One region of the Xanthomonas sp. NCPPB 1067 genome, then DNA from elsewhere that is predicted to be linked to it. Evidence: predicted binding sites of a transcription regulator. Region 1 holds the regulator's gene; each other region holds the start of a gene.
The links. Region 1 encodes FliA, which starts transcription of late flagellar genes. Its sites were predicted from a motif close to TAAAGTTTNNCNNNCNNNGGCCGATAA; they were not measured.
Positions count from the first base shown of each region.

Region 1 (5,754 bases):
CCCATCGCAAGGGACGTCACTTCACCTTCTTCCGTCAGATCCAGGCCATGCTGATCACCCGCTGTACCAGCAGATCAAAGACGGGGTGCAAAAGCTCGATAGCGCACATGGTAGGCAGTGGGATGCATCGAGCGAGCGCATGACAGCTAGCCTGCTTGCGCTGGCAAAAGAGGAAGGGTTGTCGCGGGTGGATCATGTGGTGCTCAACAACCCAACGGCTCAGCTTGCGGGCGGCGAGAAGGTCTTCGTCGTTCAGGGCGCCCTCAACGACCCGGCTCACCAGCGTGCCCATATGTCGACCATGGACGCCGTGCAGACACCAGAGACCCAGTCGTTCGATCGCCTGCAGGCAATCAACCAGACTCAGGCTCAGGCGCGCGAACAGCAGCAGGCGCTGGAGCAGTCCCAGCAAGCCGTCAGCCAGGCTGGTCCGTCGATGACGCGCTGAGTGTTTCGCAACGAGATAACGAGGTTCAAATAACGGTTCCAGGTTCACTTGCACGGCAGCTTGACCGTCACCAAACCATCGCGCCCATGCCTGCGCGCGTAGCGACATAGATCGGCAGCGATGCTGTCAGTGACACGACAACGGCCGCAGTACGCCGCCGCTATCGTTAGATCAGGCAGCCAGGATCGTCTTGACGATTCCCGATTCCCGATTCCCGATTCCCGATTCCCGAATCCCGAATCCCGAATCCCGAATCCCGAAACTCACTGATCGCTGGAGCGCAATCCATCCACGTCCAGGATCAGCGCCATGCGGCCGTCACCGATCAGGGTGGCGCCGGCGTAGCCGGGCAGGCCGCGCAGGGCGCGGGGCAGGGGTTTGATCACCACCTCCTCGCGGCCGCGCACCTGGTCCACCACCAGGCCGAAGCGGGTTTCGCCGGCCTGCAGCAGCACCACCGTCAGCAGCGGCGGCTGTTCGGCGGGCACGCCCAGCCAGCGACGCAGGTCGATCAGCGGCAGGGTATGCGAGCGGCGGTCGAGTACGGCGCGGCCGTCGAACCAGCCCAGCGAGGTCTGCGGGGCGTGCAGCACTTCGACCACGCGTGCCAGCGGCAATGCGTAGACCGCTTCGCCGGCCTGCACCAGCAGGGTCGGCAGAATCGCCAGGGTCAGCGGCACGCGGATCATGAAGCGGCTGCCGCGGCCCAGTTCGGACTGGATCTGGATCTGCCCGCTGAGTTCGCGGATGCGCGATTGCACCACGTCCATGCCAACGCCGCGGCCGGAGATGTCGGTGACCTCGGCCTTGGTCGAAAAGCCCGGCATGAAGATCAAATGCAGACACTCGTCGGTGCTCAGGCGCGCGGCGGCTTCGGCGTCGATCAGGCCCTTGCCGCGGGCGATCTCGCGCAGGCGTTCGGGGTCGATGCCGGCGCCGTCGTCCTGGATTTCGATACTGACGTAATCGCCTTCCTGCTGCGCGGACAGGCGCACATGGCCGCTGCGCGGCTTGCCGGTGGCTTCGCGCAGGGCCGGCGATTCGATGCCGTGGTCGATGGCGTTGCGCACCAGGTGCACCAGCGGGTCGGCCAGGGCTTCGACCAGATTGCGATCGAGCTCGGTTTCGGCGCCGATCAGTTCCAGCTCCACTTCCTTCGACAGGGTGCGCGCGACATCGCGGGCCACCTTGGGGAAGCGTGCGAACACCTTGCTGACCGGCTGCATGCGGGTGCGCATGACCGCGGTCTGCAGACGTGCGGTGGCGATATCCAGCGTGCTGACCGCGCGGTCGAGTTCTTCGTCGCGCAAGCGGGTGCGCAAGGTCTTCAGGCGGTTGCGCGAGAGCACCAGTTCGCCGATCAGGTTGACGATGGCGTCCAGGCGCTTGGTGTCCACGCGCACGGTCTGTTCGGCTTCAGCACCGGCCTTGGCGGCGGCCTTGGGGCCTTTGGCGCCTGCGACGGGAGCATGCGCGTCGTCGTGTTGCGCCGGCGCGGCGGCAGCCTTGGGGGCGGCCTTGACCGCTGGTGGCGCGCTCTTGGCATCGAACTGCGCGATCAGCGTGGCCGGCGCGTGGGGTACCGCTTCGCCCGAGCCCATCGCGTCCAGCATGGCCTGCAGATAGTCCAGCGACTGCTGCGCGGCATCGAAGTGATGCGCCTGCAGCACTGCCTGGCCCGAGCGCGCCATGCCGAGGGTTTCTTCGGCGGCGTGGCACAGCTCCACCATCGGCTTGATGGCCAGGAAGCCGGCGCCGCCCTTGAGCGTGTGGAAGCCGCGGAACACCGCGTTGAGCTGGTCCGCTTCGTCTGGTGCCTGTTCCAGCGACACCAGCTGTTCGCCGAGGCGATCCAGGATCTCCTGGGCCTCGACGATGAAATCGGCAGCAATATCGTCTGGAACAGCACTCATGATTACAGCCCCAATCCGGACAGCAGGTCGTCGGCGTCGTCCTGCGACACCGCGTGACGGTCCAGGCCCTTGATCGCAGGACCGGCAAGACCGCCGTCGTCTTTCTTCGGTTCGCTGTTCTTGGGCGGCAGGCCCAAGGCGCCGAAGCCTTCGTGCACACGGCGCACGATGCCGGCCACGCGACGGATGATCTGGCCGCTGAGGTCCTGATAGCTCTGCGCCAGCGACAGCTCGGTGAGGTTGTGGCGCATCTTTTCCAGCAGTGCGCCCTGGTCCTCATTGAGCCCGCCATCGCGCAGCTGGTTGGCCAGCACGCGGCATTCCTCGACCAGGTCCAGGGTGCGGTGGCTGGCCTTTTCGGTCATCTCCACCACATGGTCCAGGCGCGAGCAGGCATCGTCCAGTTCGCCGGCCTCTTCGGGCACCGTGGGCAACTCGCCCAGGGCCTGTCCGAGTTCGCGGGCGAGCCGGCTCAGGCTCTGCATCATCGGTCGCGTGCGTAGCGCGGCGAGGTGGTCGACCTCGCGACGCCAGGTGACCTGATCACCGCTTTCCAATGCATCGAGCGCGCTCTGCAGGCGCTCGATCAACGCGGCACGTTCGGCATCGGCTTCCACGGTGGCGTTCATCAGGCGGTCGCCGCCAGACGTTCGAACACCTTGCCCAGCTTCTCTTCCAGCGTCTGCGCGGTGAACGGCTTGATGATGTAGCCGTTCACGCCGCACTGCGCGGCTTCGATGATCTGCTCGCGCTTGGCTTCGGCGGTCACCATCATCACCGGCAGGTGCTTGAGCTTGGCGTCGGCGCGGATGTTGCGCAGCAGGTCGATGCCGGTCATGCCGGGCATGTTCCAGTCCGTCACCACGAAATCGAACGGGCCCGCACGCAGCGCGGCCAGCGCGCTGTTGCCGTCTTCGGCCTCTGCGGTATTGGTGAAGCCAAGATCCGCCAACAGATTCTTGACGATACGGCGCATCGTCGAGAAGTCGTCCACGATCAGGATCCGCATGTTCTTGTTCACATCAAGCTCCTAACACGAAAAAAATCAATCGTCATTTTCGACACCGGCATCGGCCAGTTCGAATACCTTGAGGCGGCCGCGCAGGCGCACCACGGCCTGGCCGTGGATCTGGCAGACGCGCGATTCGCTGACGCCGAGCACGGCGCCGATTTCCTTCAGGTTCAATTCCTGTTCGTAGTACAGCGACAGCACCAACTGCTCGCGCTCGGGCAACTGGCCGATGGCCTTGCCCAGCTCGCGGCCGAATTCGCCACGCTCCATCATCTGCTGCGGATTGGGCCCACCCTTGGCGGTGGTGTCCAGTTCGCCGTGATCTTCGATGCGTGATTCCAGGCTCAGCACCTGGCCGCGTGCGGCGTCTTCCATCAGGCGCAGGTAGTCGGGCAGCGGCATTTCCATCGCGGCGGCCACTTCGGTGGCGGCGGCGGCGCGGCCGGTGCTCTGCTCGATCTTGCGCACTGCGGCGGCGGCGTCGCGGGCGCGGCGGTGCACCGAACGCGGCACCCAGTCGCCACGGCGGATCTCGTCGATCATCGAGCCGCGGATGCGGATCGAGGCATAGGTTTCGAACGAGGCGCCCTGGTCGGAGTCGTAGCTGCGCGAGGCTTCGATCAGACCGATCATGCCGGCCTGGATCAGGTCGTCCACTTCCACGCTCGCCGGAAGGCGGGCGGCCAGGTGGTGGGCGATGCGGCGCACCAGGTCGGCGTGCTGGGTCACCACGTCGTTGGCGTTGTTGCGTTGGACGGCACGGTACTGCGCAGTGGCGGTCGTTGCGGTGGCGGTGCTCATGCGGCCACTCCCCGTTGAATGATGCGTTCGACAAAGAACTCGACGTTGCCGCGCGGCACGGTGGGAGCCTGCCAGCGCGAGGTACGGCGCGCGATTTCTGCGATGGCCTGTGCCGACGGACTGGCGGGGTAGGCCTTGATGACGGGTTGCTGACGCTGCACCGACAGGCGCAGCCAGTCGTCCTGCGGCACGTGGCCGAGGTAGTTCAACGACACGTCGCCGAGGAACTTCTCGCAGACGCGGGAGAGCTTGTCGTACAGCAGGCGGCCCTCGTTGGGGTCGCGCACCATGTTGGCGATGATCTGCAGGCGGTCCACGCCGCGTTCGCGCGAGAGCACCTTGATCAGTGCGTAGGCGTCGGTGATCGAAGCCGGCTCGTCGCAGACCACCACCACGGTGTCCTGGGCGGCCTGGCAGAAGGTCAGCACGCTGTCGGTGATGCCGGCGGCGGTGTCGATGACCATCACGTCCAGGTCGCGTTCCAGTTCGGAGAACACGTTGACCAGGCCGATGTGCTGGGCCGGGGCCAGTTCGGCCATGTGGCGGCGGCCGGACGCGGCCGGCACCACCAGCACGCCGCCGGGGCCTTCGATGATCACTTCATCGAGCGTGCAGCGGCCGGCGATCAGGTCGGCCAGGGTGTACTTGGGCGCCAGGCCCAGGACCACGTCCAGGTTGGCCAGGCCCAGGTCGGCGTCCAGCAGCAGCGTGCGTTTGCCCATGTCGGCAAGCGCCACGGCCAGGTTGGCGGAGATGTTGGTCTTGCCCACGCCGCCCTTGCCGCCGGTCACGGCAATGGTGCGCACCGGGCCCAGAGGCTCGGGACGGGTCGCCGACAGGGGGAAGGCGTTGGTCAGCTTGGCGTATTCACGCGACTGCATGGTTGTGCTCCGGAGTACAGGGCTTATCGGCAGCGCGCCGCAAATCTTCAAGGCGAAGAACGAGACTGGCGGCATTGGCGCGGTGCAGGTCGTCGGGGACCCGCTGTCCGTCAGTCACCCAGGTGATGGGCATCTGGTGATCGACCACCACCGACAAGGCGCTGCCGAAGCGGCCGGTCTCGTCGAGTTTGGTCAGCACCACGCCTTGGGGTTTGGCGTGGGCGAAGCGGCGCACGACCTCGTCGAGGTCGGCGAAATGGGAGTTGGCGGGCAGCACCAGCAGCGAGGTGACCTGCTGGGCGGCGCGCAGCCAGTTCAGCTGGGCGGCCAGGGCGCGATCGCGCTGGCCCATGCCGGCGGTGTCGATCAGCACCAGCTTGTAGTCGCGCAGGCGGTCCAGCAGTTCGAGCAGGCTTTCGGCGCTGTCGGCCTCGTGCACTGCGATGCCGAGCTGGCGGCCGTAGCTGTGCAGCTGCTCGCGGCCGCCGACGCGCAGGGTGTCGGTGGTGACCAGGGCCACGTCGCGCGGGGCGTGCTGGGCGGCGAAGCGCTGCGCCAGCTTGGCGATGGTGGTGGTCTTGCCGGCACCGGTCGGGCCGACCAGGGCGATCACGCCGCCGCGTTCCAGCGGGTCGACCGGGGCCACCGGCAGGCGCTTGGACAGCAGGCCCAGCATCAGGCCGCGGCCGCGGTGCAATT
Region 1 covers NZ_JAJGQG010000023.1:19,504-25,257, reverse strand. Annotated here, with positions in the region: gene LL962_RS15790 (XVIPCD domain-containing protein) at 1-448, shown strand, start outside; gene LL962_RS15785 (chemotaxis protein CheA) at 712-2,361, opposite strand; gene LL962_RS15780 (protein phosphatase CheZ) at 2,364-2,990, opposite strand; gene cheY (chemotaxis response regulator CheY) at 2,990-3,382, opposite strand; gene LL962_RS15770 (RNA polymerase sigma factor FliA) at 3,407-4,174, opposite strand; gene LL962_RS15765 (MinD/ParA family protein) at 4,171-5,055, opposite strand; gene flhF (flagellar biosynthesis protein FlhF) at 5,042-5,754, opposite strand, start outside.

Region 2 (5,754 bases), on a different contig from region 1:
GCCGGCGCGGTCCCTCGCGCACCAGGTGCTGCAGCTCCATCGCCTCGCTGGCGAGGTTGGCCGCAGACATGGATTTCTTCAGGCGTGCGCGCATCACATGTTGCAGGTGGCGCTCGACGATGCGTCGCGTGTCCAGCTGCGGCGACAGGGTGCGGCACACGCCTTCCAGATTCAGCAGGGTCTTGCCGAGCAGGCTCAGTTCCGGCGGCGTGCGCAGGCCGGTGGAGGTGGCGATGCGCACCAGATCCAGCACCACGCGGCCTTCGGAGGTGGTGTCGTGTGCGGCATAGCGCGCGATCATCTGCCCGGTTTCGCGCTGATAGCGCTCTTCGTCGTAATCTTCCAGCCGCGTGCTGAGTGCGATGGTCTCTTCGGCGACCTCTTCGCCGCGGCCATCGACGGCGGCGAACAACAGTTTGAGCAGGCGCTCGCGCAGACGCGGCGGCACGTGCGCGACCATGCCCAGGTCGAAGATGGCCAGGCGTCCATCGGCCAGTACGCGCAGGTTGCCCGGATGCGGGTCGGCATGGATCTCGCCATGCACGAACATCTGGTCCAGATAGCCCTTGACCAGTTCGGCCGCCAGCGCGTCCATCGGCTGTTCGGTACGGCGCAGGCCGGAAATCTTGTCCACGCGCACGCCTTCGGCCAGCTGCATGGTCAGCACCCGGCGGCTGCTCAGGTCCCAGATCGGTTGCGGCACCCACAAGCGTGCGAACGGCTTGAGGTGCTTTCCGAAACGCACCAGGGTCTCGGCTTCGTCCTCGTAGTTGAGTTCGGCACGCAGGGTCTTGCCGAATTCGCCCAGCCAGTCGGCAAAGCGCATCCGGCGACCGATGCCGGTCAGCCGATCGGCCGCGGTGGCGAAGCTCTTGAGCACCTCCAGGTCCGATCGCACCTGCGCGGCGACCTCGGGCTTTTGCACCTTGATCGCCACCGGGGTGCCGTCGCGCAATGCGGCGCGGTGCACCTGCGCCAGCGAGGCGCAGCCCAGCGGCGTGGGATCGAAGTGCGAGAACGCCTTGTTCACCGACACCCCGAGCTCTTCTTCGATGATCTGGCGAATGCGTTCCACCGGCACCGCACTGGTGTTCTCCTGCATGCGCTCCAGCGCCGTGGCGAACTCCGGCGGCACGATATCCGGGCGGGTGGACAACATCTGCCCGAGTTTGACGAAGGTGGGGCCGAGCTGCTCCAGGTCGGAGACGAACTGGTCCGGAGTGCCTTCGGCAGGCACCTCGTAGTCGTTGATGGCGGCCGGGTCCAGGTTCATGCCGGCGAACACGCCGGACCCGCGATACCGCAGCAGCAGGCGCAGGATCTGCGTGCGCCGGCTCATTCCGCCCACCACGGCGTGGTCGGCCGGGCTTGCGACCGGGGCCGGGCTGCGGTGCGGATCGTGGTGACTCAAGGCCTTCTCCGGGGCGTCGTGCGGGCGATCAGTGTGGCCAGCGCGGGGTCGCGGCATGGTGAATCCAGCCGCATGCGACCCACCGCCACGCCAGGGCGGCGCGCTCGGGGGGAGCCGCCGGACGACGCGCCGCCTTGCCGGGATCGCTCAGACAACGGCGCGCAACGGCCGGGCAATGCCATGCCATCACCCCATGCGGGCGCCGGATCGGCGAGAATCCGCACCCACCCACGAAGGACCTTGCGCATGGCCGGTGCCAGCCTGTTCACCCTGCTCGACGACATCGCCACGCTGCTGGACGACGTTTCCATCCTGACCAAGGTCGCGGCCAAGAAGACCGCCGGCGTGCTGGGTGACGATCTGGCGCTCAATGCCCAGCAGGTGACCGGGGTCACCGCCGACCGCGAGTTGCCGGTGGTGTGGGCCGTGGCCAAGGGCTCGCTGGTCAACAAGGTGATCCTGGTGCCGGCAGCGCTGGCGATCAGCGCACTGGAGGCCTGGTTGCGCGGACGCGGCTACAACATCCCGCTGGTGATGCCCTTGATGATGATCGGCGGCGCCTACCTGTGCTTCGAAGGCGTGGAGAAGCTGGCGCATAAATTCCTGCACAGCGAGGACGAAGAGGCGCAGCGGCACGCCGAGCGCACCCGTGCGCTGGCCGACGAGAGCGTGGACGTGGTGGCGCTGGAAAAGGACAAGGTCAAGGGCGCCATCCGCACCGACTTCATCCTGTCTGCGGAGATCATCGTGCTGTCGCTGGGCGTGGTGGCGGAGGTGTCCTTCGGTCAGCAGGTGGCCGTGCTGGTGGCGATCGCGTTGGCGATGACCATCGGCGTCTACGGCCTGGTGGCGGCGATCGTGAAGCTGGACGACCTGGGCCTGTATCTGACCCGGAAGGGCGCGTCGCTGGCCGCGCTCGGTCGCGGCATCCTGGTGGCCGCGCCGTGGTTGATGAAGTTCCTGTCGGTGGCCGGCACGCTGGCGATGTTCCTGGTCGGTGGTGGCATCCTGGTCCACAACATCCCGGCGCTGCATCACATCGTGGTGGATCTGGCCAACTCGGCCGGCGGCATGGGCTGGCTGGTCGAGGCGCTGGGCAACATGCTGGTGGGCGTGGTGGCCGGCGCGGTGGTGCTGGCGGTGGTCACCGGGTTCCAGAAGCTGCGCGGCAACAAGGCCGCGCACTGAGGCCGATGCGGGGCGTCGGCGTTGCCGGTGCCTGCTGGCTGGCTGGCCGCGTCGCGTGGGACCGCCCGGCGTGGCTTGCCAAGGCACGCGCTTCTTCGGGGCGGCATGCCGGGATCCGGCTCGCGGATCCGCTGCCCGGCCATGTGCCTCGGCGTCCGATGTAGCCGGCACACGCTGCCAGCCGGCGAGTGGATGCACTTGGTCGGCCCCGTTGCAATACCTGCGGCCGGAGCCGGCCATTGGATGCCGAGCGGCGCTAATCGGCGCTGATCACCCGGTTCTTGCCGGCGGCCTTGGCGTCGTACATGGCGCGGTCGGCGCGGCGGATCAGTTCGTCCTGGGTTTCGTCCGGGTGGCGCAGGGCCACGCCGGCGCTGAAACTGATGAACACACGCACGTCATCGTGCAGCAGCGAGCGCTGGGCCAGGGCCCGCTGCAGGCGGATGACCGCCGCGCTGGCCTCGAAGATGGTCGAGTCCGGCATCAGCAGCACGAATTCCTCGCCGCCGAAACGCGCGATGGCATCGGTGGTGCGCAAGACGGCCTTGGCCACGTCCACGGTGTGGCGCAGCGCGGCGTCGCCGCCGGCGTGGCCGTGCGCCTCGTTGAGGCGGCGGAAATCGTCCAGGTCCAGCATCGCCGCACAGAGCGGCTGGCCGCTGCGCTGGGTGCGCGCGGCCTCGCGCTGGAACAGTTCCTCGAAGCCCCGCCGGTTGAGTGCGCCGGTCAGCTGATCTTCGCGGACCAGCCCGGCGACTGCGGTCAGCTCCTGCTCCAGCGAGGCGATGCGTTGTTCGGCTTCTTCGACCTGGCGGCGCGCGGAGAGCAGTTCGTCGCGGGCGGCCAGGGCCTGCGCCTGGACCCCGGCGGTGTCCTGCAGCACATCCTGCAATAGTCGATTGAGGTCGGGAATGCTGCGAGCGTCGCCGATCGCCTGCGAATAGCCGGCAACGCGATCGTGATATTCGCCGGTACTGGTCGCCATGCCGTCCAGCCGGTCCACGAACGACACCATCATCTCGCGCATGGCGGTCTTGGAGTCGGCGATGCCTTGCTTGAGCAGGCCCTGCTTGTAGATGACCTCGCGCAGGGTGCCGCGCGCCTGCTCGATCGAGCCGACATCCAGCGGGCCTGCGATCAACTGCCGCACCACCGAAATCTGCCCCTGCAGCCAGCTGCGGTCGTCGAGCAGTTCGCCGACATTCTCCAGCAGCAGGTCGAACAGGCCCAGCAACAGGTTCTGTTGCTCGCTGGCATCCTCGGCACGCAAGCCGATCTGATGGCTGAGTTCGCGCAGCCGCTGTTCCAGCGTGACCAGCTCATGGCCGGGGCGCCAGTGGCGCAGTGCCGAGGCCAGCGTCTGGGCTTCCTCGGCCAGCTCCGGGCTGCGTTGCAGCAGGGTGGCCAGGGCATTGCCTAGCGCGTGACGCAGCAGATCGCGTAGCTGTTCGGCCTCGGTGCGGCCATCGGCCAGCGAGTCGCCGGTATCGATGGTGCGGATGTATTTGTCGATCAGCTGGCGCAGCGTGCGGCCATAGCCGAGCCAGTCGCCGGCCGCGTACGCCGCGCTCAGGCGCACGCCCATGTCGCCGAGCTCGCCATGCAGGCTGGCAATGCCGTCGGCGAACGCCTGCAACAGCGCTTCCGGATGCGCAGCATGGGAGAACAGCCGCATCAGCAGGGCGGTGGCGGCGGCCGGATCGTGCGCACCGGACTTGGCCTTGGCCGGCACCAACTGATGCGCGGCCAGACCGTGCCCGCCGCGCTCGCCGCCACGCACCGTGGGCAAGGCCGCGGCCGGACGTGCGGAGTCGGTGCCGCCCCATGGCAGCAGGCGGCGCAGCCCGCCACGCGGGCGGCTGGGTTGTTCAGGCTGTTCTGCCATGCGCCGGCTCTCGAAAGTCCTCTTGCTGACGCAGGTTATCGGCCCGCCCGCGTCCGCCTTGAGCGAGCCGGAGCAGGCGCGCCGGCCGGGTGGGACGGCGTGACTGCAGGCATTCCGCCAACCATCCACGTCGCTGCATGAACTGGTCATGCAGTGAGCGGGCGTGTCGCGTCACTCGCCCATATTCGGTGCATCGCGCTCCTGGTGCACCGTTACGGGGATCGAGTCGCAAGGCGATGTCTGCTTATGCCTTCGGACATACGCAGCCGTGTGTAACGGAATGAGCGTTGTCGCAGAAAAGTCAGCACATGTTCACGCATATTTTATTTGGACGGGGTGTAGATTCGTCGGCAGGGACAACGTGGAGTACGCGCGTCGTCCTCGCTCCTCATTCGCAGCAGGTCGTCTGGCCGCGTCGGCAGACGATGGTTTTCGCTTCGCCGTTTTCCGTCTCCATCCACTTTACGACGGACGTTTAGATGGTTGCCACGATGCCGCTTCACGCCACTGCCGCGCGCCTAGAGCGCAGCGCATTGATCCCCTCGCTTCTGAAGAAGAGCGGGCGTCCACGTGACGCACGCGGGCGTTTCATCCGCCACCACGAGCGCTTGCCGGTGTCGCCGAGCGATACGCGTGGCGCCTTGTTCGTGGTGTCGGAGATGGCCGACTTCATCAAGGCCGGCGGGCTTGGTGACGTGGCGGCGGCGCTGCCGCGTGCATTGCGGCATCGTTACGACGTGCGCATCCTCATCCCCGGCTACCGCGCCGTGCTCGAGCGCGCCGGCAAGGTGGAGATCGTGGGCCGCGTGCTGGCGCATGCCGCGCTGCCGGCCTGCGACATCGGCCGCATCGTGCAATCGGACGGGTTGCCCATCTACATCCTGCTGTCCAAGGAACTGTTCGAACGCGATGGCTCGCCCTATGTGAGCACCAGCGGTTCGGAGTTCGAAGACAACGCCATCCGCTTCGCCACCCTGTCGCATGCGGCCGCGCAGATCGCCGCCGGCCATGCCGGCCTGGGCTGGAAGCCGCGCCTGCTGCATCTGAACGACTGGCCGTGTGCGCTGGCGGCCGGTTACGTGCGCTGGTCCGGCGGAACCACTCCGTGCCTGTTGACCATCCATAACCTGGCCTATCAGGGACTGGTGCCGTATTCGATGGCGGCCGCGCTGGGCATCCCCGCCGAGCGCGTGGCCGAGCTGGAGTTCTACGGACAGATGTCGTTCCTGCGCGGCGGCATCGTCAACGCCGATCACGTCAATACGGTCAG
Region 2 covers NZ_JAJGQG010000001.1:335,802-341,555, forward strand. Annotated here, with positions in the region: gene LL962_RS01460 (ABC1 kinase family protein) at 1-1,468, opposite strand, end outside; gene LL962_RS01465 (DUF808 domain-containing protein) at 1,658-2,599, shown strand; gene LL962_RS01470 (GGDEF domain-containing protein) at 2,856-4,484, opposite strand; gene glgA (glycogen synthase GlgA) at 4,964-5,754, shown strand, end outside.
Region 2: a site for FliA is predicted at 4,520-4,546, ahead of LL962_RS01470 (GGDEF domain-containing protein). Genes of this name have one in related genera too.

Region 3 (5,754 bases), on a different contig from region 1:
GCGTACCCAGCCAGGTCGCTTGCGCCATGCGCCGCACCACGGCACGTCATTCCGAACGGCGGTGCGAGCACGGCTTCAAGATTCAGCTTCAACACGCGACGCAAATGCGCGCTTCTCTCTCAATCGCTTCGCCTGATGCATCCAAATCTCACGAAACTGGCAAGCCCCATCACTGCGCTCCCCCGCGGCGCAGGGCTGCGAGAGAGCGGATGCTCTCACCGCAAGCGCGAGAATGCACCGATACCGGCGATCGCCAGCCGCTCGGCAGGTACTGCCGTTTCGGCGAACGATAGCCGCAGATAGCGGATCTGACGGACCTCAGGGAAATTCAGGCGTTGGGTCGAGAGCGCGTAGGCGATATTGGACAGCTCGCCGGCGCCGGCCGGCTGCCACTGCTGGCCATCTTCGCTGGTTTCGGCGCGATAGCCCTTCGGCGGCGCCGCGCCGTTCATCACCGTGCGCGAGGGCGTGAGGCTGAAACCGGCCACCTGACGCAGCGCGCCCAGGTCGATGGTCGCCTGCGCGGGATGGCCCGGCGTGGGAGCGGGCATGATCCAGATCGTGCTGGCATCGTCGTCGAGCAACTTTTCCGCCCCTGGCGCGCTCGCCTCGACGATGCGCCAGCCAGCGCTGGACAGCACATCCGGCGCATTCGCGGTCGGCCGCGCGACCGGCACTGGCGCAACGGCACGGAACAACGCGAATTCGCTGATCGCCGGGCACACCGGCGCCTCCAGCACGACCAGGCGCACCCGGCGCGCGGCGATCGGGCGCTCCAGACGCACGATCCGCTGCGCACCGATGCATTGCGCTTCGGCCAATCGCCGCCATTGCCCATCGACCTCGGCCTCGACCGCAAAGCGGGTCACGCGCACGCCCAGCGGCAGGTATTCGCGCAGCCGGATCAGATCGAAGCTGTGCACCGCCGACAGCTCCACCGTCAGCGTCGGCGTGGTGTCGCCGTCCGGCGTGGACCAGTAGCTGTCCGGCTGCCGATCGAGCACGCGCGACGGCTCGAACCCTGGTCCGCGCGATGCGCTGGCGCTGGCCTTGGCGCCCTTGGCCAGATCGATGGCGAAGCTGGCGCGGATCGCGTCGCCGAAACTCTGCAGCACTGCCACATCGTGGTCGGCGATGCGGCCGCGTCGGTCGGGTGGAAGATTGAGGTTCATATTGGTGCCGCGCGCGACGGAGGTGTCGAAATAGCGCACCAGGTTCTCCGGGCTGCGTACCTTGCCGTCTTCATCGGCGTGGTAGAACCAGCCCGGGCGGATCGAGGTATTGGTTTCGGCCGGCCACCACAGCGCCCCACCGCGCACGCCCGAATTGCCGTTTTCCTGCGTGTAAGGGGCGTTGGGCATGGTCGGCCAGGATGGATCGCCGGCGATACCGTCCTCGTTGCCGCCCCATCGGATATCGGCGCCCAGCGGATCGAAGGTGCAGGCCATCGGCTGGTGCCGATGCACCAGCTCGATCATCCGTGGCCAGTTGTAGTACGCGGGCGCATCGATCTTGCGCGCTTCGCGCGCTCCACCGTAATAGCCGTCGCCCCCATTGGCGCCATCGAACCAGAACTCGAACAGCTCGCCATAGCCCGTGCAGAGCTCGACGATCTGCTTGCGGAAATAGTCGAGATAGCCAGGGCGCCCATACTCGGCGTGGTTGCGATCCCAGGGAGAGAGATAAATGCCGAACGCCAGGCCGGCGCGTCGACACGCTGCGGCCATCTCACCGACGATGTCGCCTTTGCCGTTCTTGTATGGCGAATTCCGGATGCAATGCTCGGTCAGGCGCGTCGGCCACAGGCAGAAGCCATCGTGATGCTTGGCCGTGAAAATGAGCCCTTTCAGATTGCCGGCCTTGGCAGCGGCGACGATCTGATCGGGTGAGAAATCGCTGGGATCGAACTTGCGCGGATCCTCGTCGCCGTAGCCCCATTCCTTGTCGGTGAAGGTGTTCATCGCAAAATGCACGAAGGCGTATTGCTCCCACCGATGCCACCGCAGCTGGCGCTTGCTGGGCACCGCACCCCATGGTGCCGGTCCGTTGGCGCGGGGACCCGGCACGATCCCGGCAGCCGATGCCCCAACGCTGGCGGCAGCAGCCGCCACACCCGTGGCAAGAAAGGTACGACGATCGATCATTGGCGCCTCCGACTGTGCACGACGTTCGATCTTAGCTTCTCCAAAGGCCAAAGAGTCCTAATCCCCGAGCAACAACGGCGCCAATGAACATCCAGGATCTGGCCGCTGGTGCAGCGCCTGCATCGTCGCGGCATGCAGGCAGGCCTTACGTAAGCACCCCGGCCTGCCTGTTACTCCAGGTTCCGCAACGGCAGCAAGGCATGATCGCGCGCTTACCGCGGACCCACATCGCGCGGAAAATACCGGCGGAACTTTTCTTCCCAGGCCTGAAATTGCTCCAGTGTGTAGCCATCCATTGGCCGCTCCGATTGCGTCGCCGCCTTGTTCTGTGCCACGTAGGCAATCCGTTGGGACGACAGTTCGTCCCAGGCCTTTCGGAGCGCAACAGGATCCGGGTGCGAGACCAGCATGGCTTCCAGCAAGGTGGCCTGCGCGACGCGCGCGGCCAATAGATCGCTGAGGGCATCGGTGACGGCCTGCATCCAGTCGTGGTGCTGTTGATCCATGCGCGCGTTTCGGGCTTTGGAGAAGCCAGGACTCTAGCGCCATCGCCGGCACGAGCGCGTGCAGTACAGCTGAGCTCGCCGCGCCATCAGTCTTCACCTCAATCGCCTGCGTCTCCGCCTGCCCGTCGGGTATTTCCCGACCTTTCGACAACGATAGCTGCGCTGCTAAATCCGTTGGAGTTCGGCCGATCAAGTTTTCAATCGGCGCGTCGCTATCCACGGTGCCGACCCGATCATCATGCGTTCTTCACACGACTGGTCTGACCGGCGCCTTCCAACCTCGGACCTGAGACTGCCGCATGACTGCCTTACTGCAACGTTATTCCGTCGGCCGCCGTCTCGGCGCCGCATTCGCCCTGCTGATCCTGCTGTCGGGCCTGCTGGTCGCGATCGGCTTGAACTCGATGGCCACCGCCAAGCGACAGCTGGACTTCATCGTGCTCGACCGCATGGCCAAGATCCAGATCGGCAACGGCATGCTGGACGCCAACTCGTCGATCATGATCGCGCTGGGCACGTACGCGATGTCCACCAACGCCGAACTCGACCAGGAGGCACTGGCCGCGATCACGCAACAGCGCGCACGCTACAAGGAGCTGCGCGCCAAACTCGACACGCTGTCCAGCTCCGAAGAGGGCCGGAAAATCCGTGCTGCGATGGACGCGCAGCGCACCGTCTCCGGCAAGATCAACGACCAGGTCATCGCGCTCGCTGCCGCCGAAGACAACACGCCTGCACAAGCACTGCTCAGCGAAAAGGCGCGCCCGGCCCTGATCGCCTGGCAGGACCTGATCCGCCAGCTAGTGACCCGCCAGGAAACGCAGAGCCAGCAGGCCTACGCCGAAACGCTGACCTCGATGCATCGCGCCAAAGTGTTGCTGTTGATCGGCGGCGCTGCCGTGGTGACGATCAGCGCCCTGCTCGCCTGGCTCATCACCCGCAGCCTGACCCACCCGCTGGGGCGCGCCACCAAGGCCGCCGAGGCGATCGCCAACGGGAAGCTGGATAACGACGTGCAAAGCCAGGCCCAGGACGAAACCGGGCGCCTGCTGCGCGCGATGAGCGGCATGCAAACGCAGCTGCAATCGTTGCTGCGCGCACAGACCGACATGGCCAGGCAGCACGACCAAGGCCAGACCAGTTTCCGTATCGACGCCGCCGCCTTTCCCGGCGACTACGGCAGGATGGCGCAGGACACCAACGCACTGGTCGCCTCGCATCTGGCGGTGCAGACCAATCTCGCGCGCATCATGGGCCGTTATGCCGTGGGCGATCTCAGCGAAACCATGGAACGCCTACCGGGCGAGAAGGCCGTTCTCACGCAGACCATGGACGAGGTCAAGGCTAACCTGTCGGCGATGAATGCCGAGATCAAGCAACTGGCGCAGGCAGCCGCAAATGGCGACTTCAGCGCGCGCGGCGATGCCGAACGCTTCCAGTACGATTTCCGCGTCATGGTCGACAGCCTCAATCAGTTGATGGCCACCGCCGACGGCAACCTGCAATCGCTGTCGGCGCTGTTGCAATCCATCGCCGCCGGCGACCTGACCGCACGCATGACCGGCGACTTCAGTGGCGTATTCGCGCAGATGCGCGACGACGCCAATGCCACTGCCACGCAGCTGGCCGAGATCGTCGGGCGCATCCAGCACTCGGCGGTGTCGATCAATTCGGCCGCCAGCGAGATCGCCGCCGGCAACCAGGATCTGTCGCAGCGCACCGAACAGCAGGCCGCCAACCTGGAGGAAACCGCTGCCTCGATGGAGGAACTCACTTCCACCGTGCGTCAGAATGCCGAACACGCGCGTCAGGCCAACCAGTTGGCGATCGGTGCGGCCAGCGTCGCTTCGCAGGGCGGCGATATCGTCGGCAAGGTGGTGGGCACCATGGCCGGCATCGAGACCTCTTCGCGCAAGATCGCCGACATCATCAGCGTCATCGACGGCATCTCGTTCCAGACCAATATCCTTGCGCTCAATGCGGCAGTGGAAGCCGCACGCGCCGGCGAGCAGGGCCGCGGGTTTGCGGTGGTGGCCAGCGAAGTGCGCACCTTGGCCCAGCGCTCTACCGCAGCGGCCAAAGAGATCAAGGGCCTGATCGACGACTCGGTGCAACGCGTGGCCGAAGGCTCCACCCTGGTGCATACCGCCGGCACCACCATGGCCGAGATCGTCGCCAGCGTGCAGCGCGTGACCGACATCATGGGCGAAATCTCCGCCGCCTCGCAGGAGCAGTCCACCGGCATCGAGCAGGTCAATCAGACCGTTACCCAGATGGACGAAACCACCCAGCAGAACGCCGCGCTGGTGGAAGAAGCCACGGCCGCGGCCCGTTCGATGGAAGAACAGGCCGTGCAACTCAGGGATGCGGTATCGATCTTCAAGATCGAAGCCGAACGCCCGTCCATCGTGCACACGGCCACACCCACCGTGCTGAAGCCCAAAAGCAAGCCGGCCGCCGCGCCCAAACGCGACGCCGTCAGCGCATCGGTCAAGCGTCAGGCCAGGCCAGCCGCTGTCGCAAGCGCATCGAGCAGCAGCGCCGATTGGCAGGAGTTCTGAACTCCGGGCAGTCTGTCGAACAGGCCGGTTGCGCAAGCAGCCGGCCTGTTGCGTACAGGCTCCGGCTCGTCCAGACCGGCGCCAAGGTCAACTGCCTACCGGCCGGCATCTGGTTTGCCGCAACGAGCAGGACATGGCGAGCAATGGTGAGACAGACCTGCATGGTAGGTTTGCGCAAAGTGGGAGCCACCCGTGCCGTCTACGTCCACGCCGCCACGTCTTCGATCATCGTCGAAAGCACCGGCGCAGTACCGTTGGACAGCTTTCCATCCGGATCCCGGAAGTTGCATAGCGAGGCAACTCCACTACCGGATCACGATTCCGCTCGTCGGCGAAGCGGTACATGCGAGCGCAACGTCCGTTGCATCATCTGCTCCGGCACATTCCACCGCCCGGCATCACACACCACCACCGGGCCACGCCGAAACGGCTAAGAACGGCTAAGAACGGCTGACAAGACGACTGCGCAGCCGCCAGGCGGGCAAGGCCGGTGCTCGGAATCGGCATGTACCACTCGTACACTCCGGCTTCTACGCGCCGTCC
Region 3 covers NZ_JAJGQG010000009.1:7,633-13,386, forward strand. Annotated here, with positions in the region: gene LL962_RS09090 (alpha-L-fucosidase) at 216-2,144, opposite strand; gene LL962_RS09095 (hypothetical protein) at 2,357-2,650, opposite strand; gene LL962_RS09100 (methyl-accepting chemotaxis protein) at 2,950-5,211, shown strand; RNA gene LL962_RS09105 (sX9 sRNA) at 5,717-5,754, shown strand, end outside.
Region 3: a site for FliA is predicted at 2,840-2,866, ahead of LL962_RS09100 (methyl-accepting chemotaxis protein). Genes of this name have one in related genera too.

Region 4 (5,754 bases), on a different contig from region 1:
GTGCGCGCCAATCACAACGTCGAAGTGCACAACATGGCCATGCAGGAAGCACTGGATTTCGGCGCCATGGCCCTGTTCGGCGAGAAGTACGGCGAGCGCGTGCGCGTGCTGAAGATGGGCGGCTACTCCACCGAGCTGTGTGGTGGCACCCATGTCAGCCGTACCGGCGACATCGGGCTGTTCAAGATCACCTCCGAAGGCGGTGTGTCGTCAGGCGTACGTCGCATCGAAGCGGTGACCGGGCAAGGGGCGTTGGACCATGTCGCCGACGAAGAGCGGCGCCTGTCCGAAGCGGCGAGCCTGCTTGGCGGCAACACCGGCGAAGTGGTCGACAAGGTGCGCGCACTGACCGAGCGTCAAAAGCGTCTGGAGCGCGAACTGGAATCGTTGAAGGCCAAGCTGGCATCGGGCGCGACCGCCGATCTGGGCGCCGGTGCCGTCGATGTGGCGGGGGTCAAAGTCGTCGCCGTGCGCCTGGAAGGGTTCGACGCGAAAGCCTTGCGCGATGCGATGGATCGCCTGAAGCAGCAGCTGGGCGATTCGGTGGTCGTGCTGGCCGGTGCTTCCGGCGGCAAGGTCGCGTTGGTCGCCGGAGTGAACGGCAGCCCAACTGGCAAAGTGAAGGCGGGGGAACTCCTCGGCCATATCGCCAGTCAGATCGGGGGCAAGGGCGGCGGCCGTCCGGATCTCGCCCAGGGTGGTGGCGAGGACGGGCCCGCCCTTGCCACCGCGCTCGACGGGGTCGCCTCCTGGGTCAAGCAACACTTGGGCTGAACACTTGTCCTGCTATGCCTTGATGGCCAGCAGGATGTCCCGCTAACATTTCTGGTCTATTCCCCTTACGTAGGGCGCGTCTCACTCGGGAGGCCGTCGATGCTGGTGGGAAAACCACCGGTTCCAGGAGATTTGCAAAATGTTGATCCTCACTCGCCGGGTAGGCGAAACCCTGATGATCGGCGACTCGGTCACGGTTACCGTGCTCGGTGTCAAGGGTAATCAGGTGCGTATTGGTATCACCGCACCGAAGGATGTGGCTGTGCATCGCGAAGAAATCTATCAGCGTATCCAGCGTGGGGACGAGCCGGTCGCTTCCGGCGCGCATCACGGAGACGATTCTTCGAATTGATCGCGATAAAGGGTTTACCTTAGCCCCTCTTACCCGGTATTCTTCGCGGCCTGCCACGGATGTCGCGGCAGATCGAGAAAACTGGAGCGATGCCCGAGTGGCTGAAGGGGCTCCCCTGCTAAGGGAGTATAGGGTCAAAAGCTCTATCGAGGGTTCGAATCCCTCTCGCTCCGCCAGTATCTGAAACGCCTGCAAACCGCTGATTTGCAGGCGTTTTTATTTGTGCGATGGGGCCACGGGAGTGCGCGCGTTTTCGCGCTGGCGGTGTGGGACCTGGTGCGCACGGCACTGCGCGACAACGTGGTGTTGGTTTGTAGTGCGAGCTCGGCCGATGAACCGATCCAGCCACAGCTGCTCCGATGGGTTCGCCGTACACGCCGCCGCGTCCCGGCGACGTTTCCTCCACATCGACGCGCGTCCGCGGCGTCGATCATCGATCCGGATGTTGGCATCCGACGATCAGGCATACGCCGCGACGGTGGCGTCGGCGAATGGACGGCGCGCCGGGCTCAATCGCGTTACTGAAGCAGACCTGCTGCTGACGCGGGCTTGCCTGGGGTGCGGTCCTGCGCGCAGCAGGCCGCAGTGGCATTGCGAGCGATGCCGGCGGCTTGCCAGTCGAGCGCACCGGCTTGCTGGCGAGCACTGCGGCGTCTTGCTGTCGGTCGCGCATCGCAGATTGGCGCGCGCAAGCGGGCCGGTGCGGACGAGAAACGCGCGATCGCTCGCCTGGGTCGGGTCGTTGTGACGCGATCGATTCGGTGTGTCGGCATCACGTAAGTCCGCATGCAGGTACCAGCTGCAGGAGCCTTTTGACGCAGCCCGGAATCTCGGTGCGCATTTGGCTGGGAACGCACACATGCAGAAGACTGCGCCAGTCGCAGTGACGGAGGCCGGCGGTATGCGTCGGAGGTCAAGTCGGGCGTCCATGCGCCGCTAATGACGTCGACCCTCTCCCGGATTTCGACGTGATGCGCCTATCGCCGCTGTTTGAACGCCTGTTCTCTTTCTGGAGCCGCGCGCTGCAGCACAAGGCCAATGCAGTGGACCGGGTGATGGCGGTGATCGAGTTCGATCTGGATGGCCGCATCCTGGATGCGAACCAGAACTTCCTGTCGCTGATGGGATATCGGCTGGACGAAGTGGTTGGCCAGCATCACCGCATGTTCGTTACCACGAGCGACCGCGACAGCGAGAGCTATCGCCAGTTCTGGGACGCATTGCGTCGCGGCGACTTCAATGCGGGGCGTTTCTGCCGGCTGGACAAGCACGGGCGCGAGGTCTGGATCAACGCGTCCTACAATCCCTTGCTCGATCGCGCCGGCAAGGCCTATCGCGTGGTGAAGTACGCCACCGACATCACCCAACAGGTACGTCAGACCGCCGACTTCGAAGGGCGGATCGAGGCGATCGACAAGGTGATGGCTGTCATCGAGTTCTCGCTCGATGGCACGATACTCGATGCCAACCAGAATTTTCTGCAGGTGATGGGCTATCGGCTCGATGAGATCCTCGGCAGGCATCACGGCATGTTCGTGGATGCGGCCACACGCCAGTCCGCCGCCTATCGCGCGTTCTGGGATTCTCTGGGGCGCGGCGCATTCGATGCCGGTCGCTACCGACGCATCGGCAAGGACGGGCGGGAGGTCTGGATCCAGGCGTCCTACAATCCTGTCCTGGATGAGCACGGGCGCCCCTACAAGGTGGTGAAGTACGCCACCGACGTGACCCGGCAGGTCGTCGATTCGGCCGATGCGGATGGCCGCATCCAGGCCATCGACAAGGTCATGGGAGTGATCGAGTTCGATCTGGATGGGCACGTGCTGAGCGCCAATGAAAACTTCCTGGCGATCCTGGGTTACACGCCGGAGGAGGCTATCGGTCGGCATCACGGAACCTTCGTCGATGCCGCCTACCGTGCGTCCGAGGATTACCGCCATTTCTGGGCAAAGCTGGCGCGCGGTCAGTTCGATGCGGGGCGTTATCGCCGGCTGCGCAAGGATGGCACTGCGGTGTGGATCCAGGCCTCGTACAACCCGATCCTTGACGTGTCGGGCCGGCCGTACAAGGTGGTCAAGTACGCTACCGATGTCACCGACCAGGTGCGCTCGGCCGAGCGCATGCACGCGCTGGTGCGACAGACCATGAGCATCGCGCAGAACGTGCAGCGCGAGTCGCACCATATCTCCGCCAGCAACCAGGAACTGGTCAGCCGCGCGTCCACCCAGTCCAGCGCGGTGGCGCGGACGTCGAACACGATCGATCAACTGGCGGCGACGGTGCGGTTCAATTCCGAGCATGCGGGATCGGCGCGTCAGATGGCCGAAGACTCGGCGGCGGTGGCGCGGCGCGGTGCCGACGTCATTGCCCAGGTCGTCAAGACCACGGCCGGCATTCGTTCGGCCACGGACCGGATCGGCCAGATCATCGAGGTCATCGATGGCATCGCGTTCCAGACCAATCTGCTGGCATTGAATGCGGCGGTGGAAGCGGCGCGCGCCGGCGAACAGGGGCGTGGCTTCGCGGTGGTGGCCACCGAAGTGCGCAATCTGGCGCAGCGCTGCAGCGTGTCGGCACGGGAAATCCGTTCGTTGATCGACAATGCGACCGATCAGGTCGGCGATGGCTCGCGTCTGGCCGAGCAGGCCGGTGTGGTGATGCAGGACATGGTGACGTCGGTGTTGCGCGTCACCGCCACCGTCGAGCAGATCGCCAGCGCCAGCCGCGAGCAGGCGCAGGACATCTCCACCGCCAATACGGCATTGCAGTCCATCGGGGTGCAGGCGCGCGACCAGGCGCAAATGGTCGATGATCTGGCGCGCTCGGCACGTGTGCTGGAGGCCGATGCGGATGCCTTGTTCGCGCTGGTCAACGGTGATGCCGACGGATCTGCACCGCAGTCCGGCATGGCCGCAGAGCGACCGGCCCGTCCGCAGGCGGCCTGACGGCAGGTAAGCAGCGTACGCGCCGCGCGTACCGGAACGCTGTGCGGGCGTGCTGTCTCCGTGGCGGCTGGCGGGCTGCCTCGGGTTGCGTCGGTGGGCGATGCGTCAGACGGGCCGATCCGCTGCAACCTGCCTGCGCCGCATTGGATGCCGGCGCCGCCGTCGCGGATCGCTGCAGAGTCGACGGAGCCGCCGCACGCATGCGAGTGCGCGGTTGTTGGCCGCGCCTCGCTTCAGCGGCAGGGTGCGGCGGCACCGGTTGCGTCATTTCGGCAGATCGAACACCAGGACTTCGGCGTCGTGGGCGTCGCCCAGTACGATCTCCGGCTCACCCATGACCTGCACCGCGTCGCCGGCCGACAGCACCTGCCCGTTGACAGTCAGGCTGCCGCGGGCCACTTGCACGTAACCGATGCGGCCCTCGGCCAAGGGCTGCCGCAGGTGTGCCGCACCGTCCAGGATCGTGGCGTACAGCCGCGCATCCTGATGAAGACGCAGCGAACCATCCTCGCCGCCGGGCGAGGCGATCAGGCGCAACTGGTTGCGCTTGCTGTCGGCGTCGAAATGCTTTTCCTCGTAGCTCGGCGCGATTCCGTTGCGTTCGGGCATCACCCAGATCTGCAGGAAGTGCACCGGCTCGCTGGCCGAGTGGTTGAATTCGCTATGCGTCACGCCGCTGCCGGCGCTCATGCGCTGCACGTCGCCATAGTGCAGGACCGAGCCGGTGCCCATGCTGTCCTTGTGCTCCAGCGCGCCGCCCAGCACGTAGGAAATGATCTCCATGTCGCGGTGGCCGTGGGTGCCGAACCCTTCGCCCGGTTGCACCTTGTCTTCGTTGATCACGCGCAGCGGACCCACCCCCATATGCCGCGGATCGTGGTAGCTGGCGAAGGAGAAGGTGTGGCGCGAGGACAGCCAGCCATGCTCGGCGCGGCCACGGGTGTCGCTCTTGCGGACGTTCAACATACTGCTTTCTCCTTGGTGGATTCGAATTTTTCGCTAGGGGTGAAATATCGAGCCCAGCGGCTTGATGCGTAGTCTCCGCTTCTGCGCCCGCAAGAAAAAGCGAGTAGATTCGAGTCTTATCATCGAAAAATTCGAACAATGAAAATCAGCCTGGAAGCGCTGCAGATCCTGGATGCGATCGACCGCCGTGGTTCCTTCGCCGCGGCCGCCAAGGTCTTGTTCAAGGTGCCCTCGACCATTTCCTACACCGTGACCAAGCTGGAGCAGGACCTGGGGGTGCAGTTGTTCGAGCGGGTAGGGCCCAAGGCCACGCCGACCCAGGCCGGTCGCGAGCTGTTGCGTGAGGGACGACACCTGCTGCGCGCGGCGCAGGAACTGGAGGTGCGGGTGCGGCGGGTGGCCTCCGGCTGGGAGTCGGACTTCGCGATCGGGCTGGATGCGGTGCTGCCCGTGGCGCTGTTGCAGGCGCAGATCCTGCAGTTCTATACCGTGGCTGACAGCACGCGCCTGCGCGTGCTGAGCGAGTCGCTGTCCGGCTGCTGGGAAGCCTTGCTGGATCGACGGGTGGATCTGATCGTCGCCGCGGGCGAGGGACCCAGTGGCGGTGGCTATGTCGCTGAACCGATCGGCAGCCTGCGCTTCGTCTTCGCGGTCGCTGCCACGCATCCGCTGGCGCATGTGCAGCAGCCCGGAGCGGCCGAACTGGCCGATCATCGT
Region 4 covers NZ_JAJGQG010000022.1:34,073-39,826, reverse strand. Annotated here, with positions in the region: gene alaS (alanine--tRNA ligase) at 1-774, shown strand, start outside; gene csrA (carbon storage regulator CsrA) at 914-1,126, shown strand; tRNA gene LL962_RS15485 (tRNA-Ser) at 1,210-1,302, shown strand; gene LL962_RS15480 (methyl-accepting chemotaxis protein) at 2,125-4,071, shown strand; gene LL962_RS15475 (pirin family protein) at 4,336-5,037, opposite strand; gene LL962_RS15470 (LysR family transcriptional regulator) at 5,176-5,754, shown strand, end outside.
Region 4: a site for FliA is predicted at 2,040-2,066, ahead of LL962_RS15480 (methyl-accepting chemotaxis protein). Genes of this name have one in related genera too.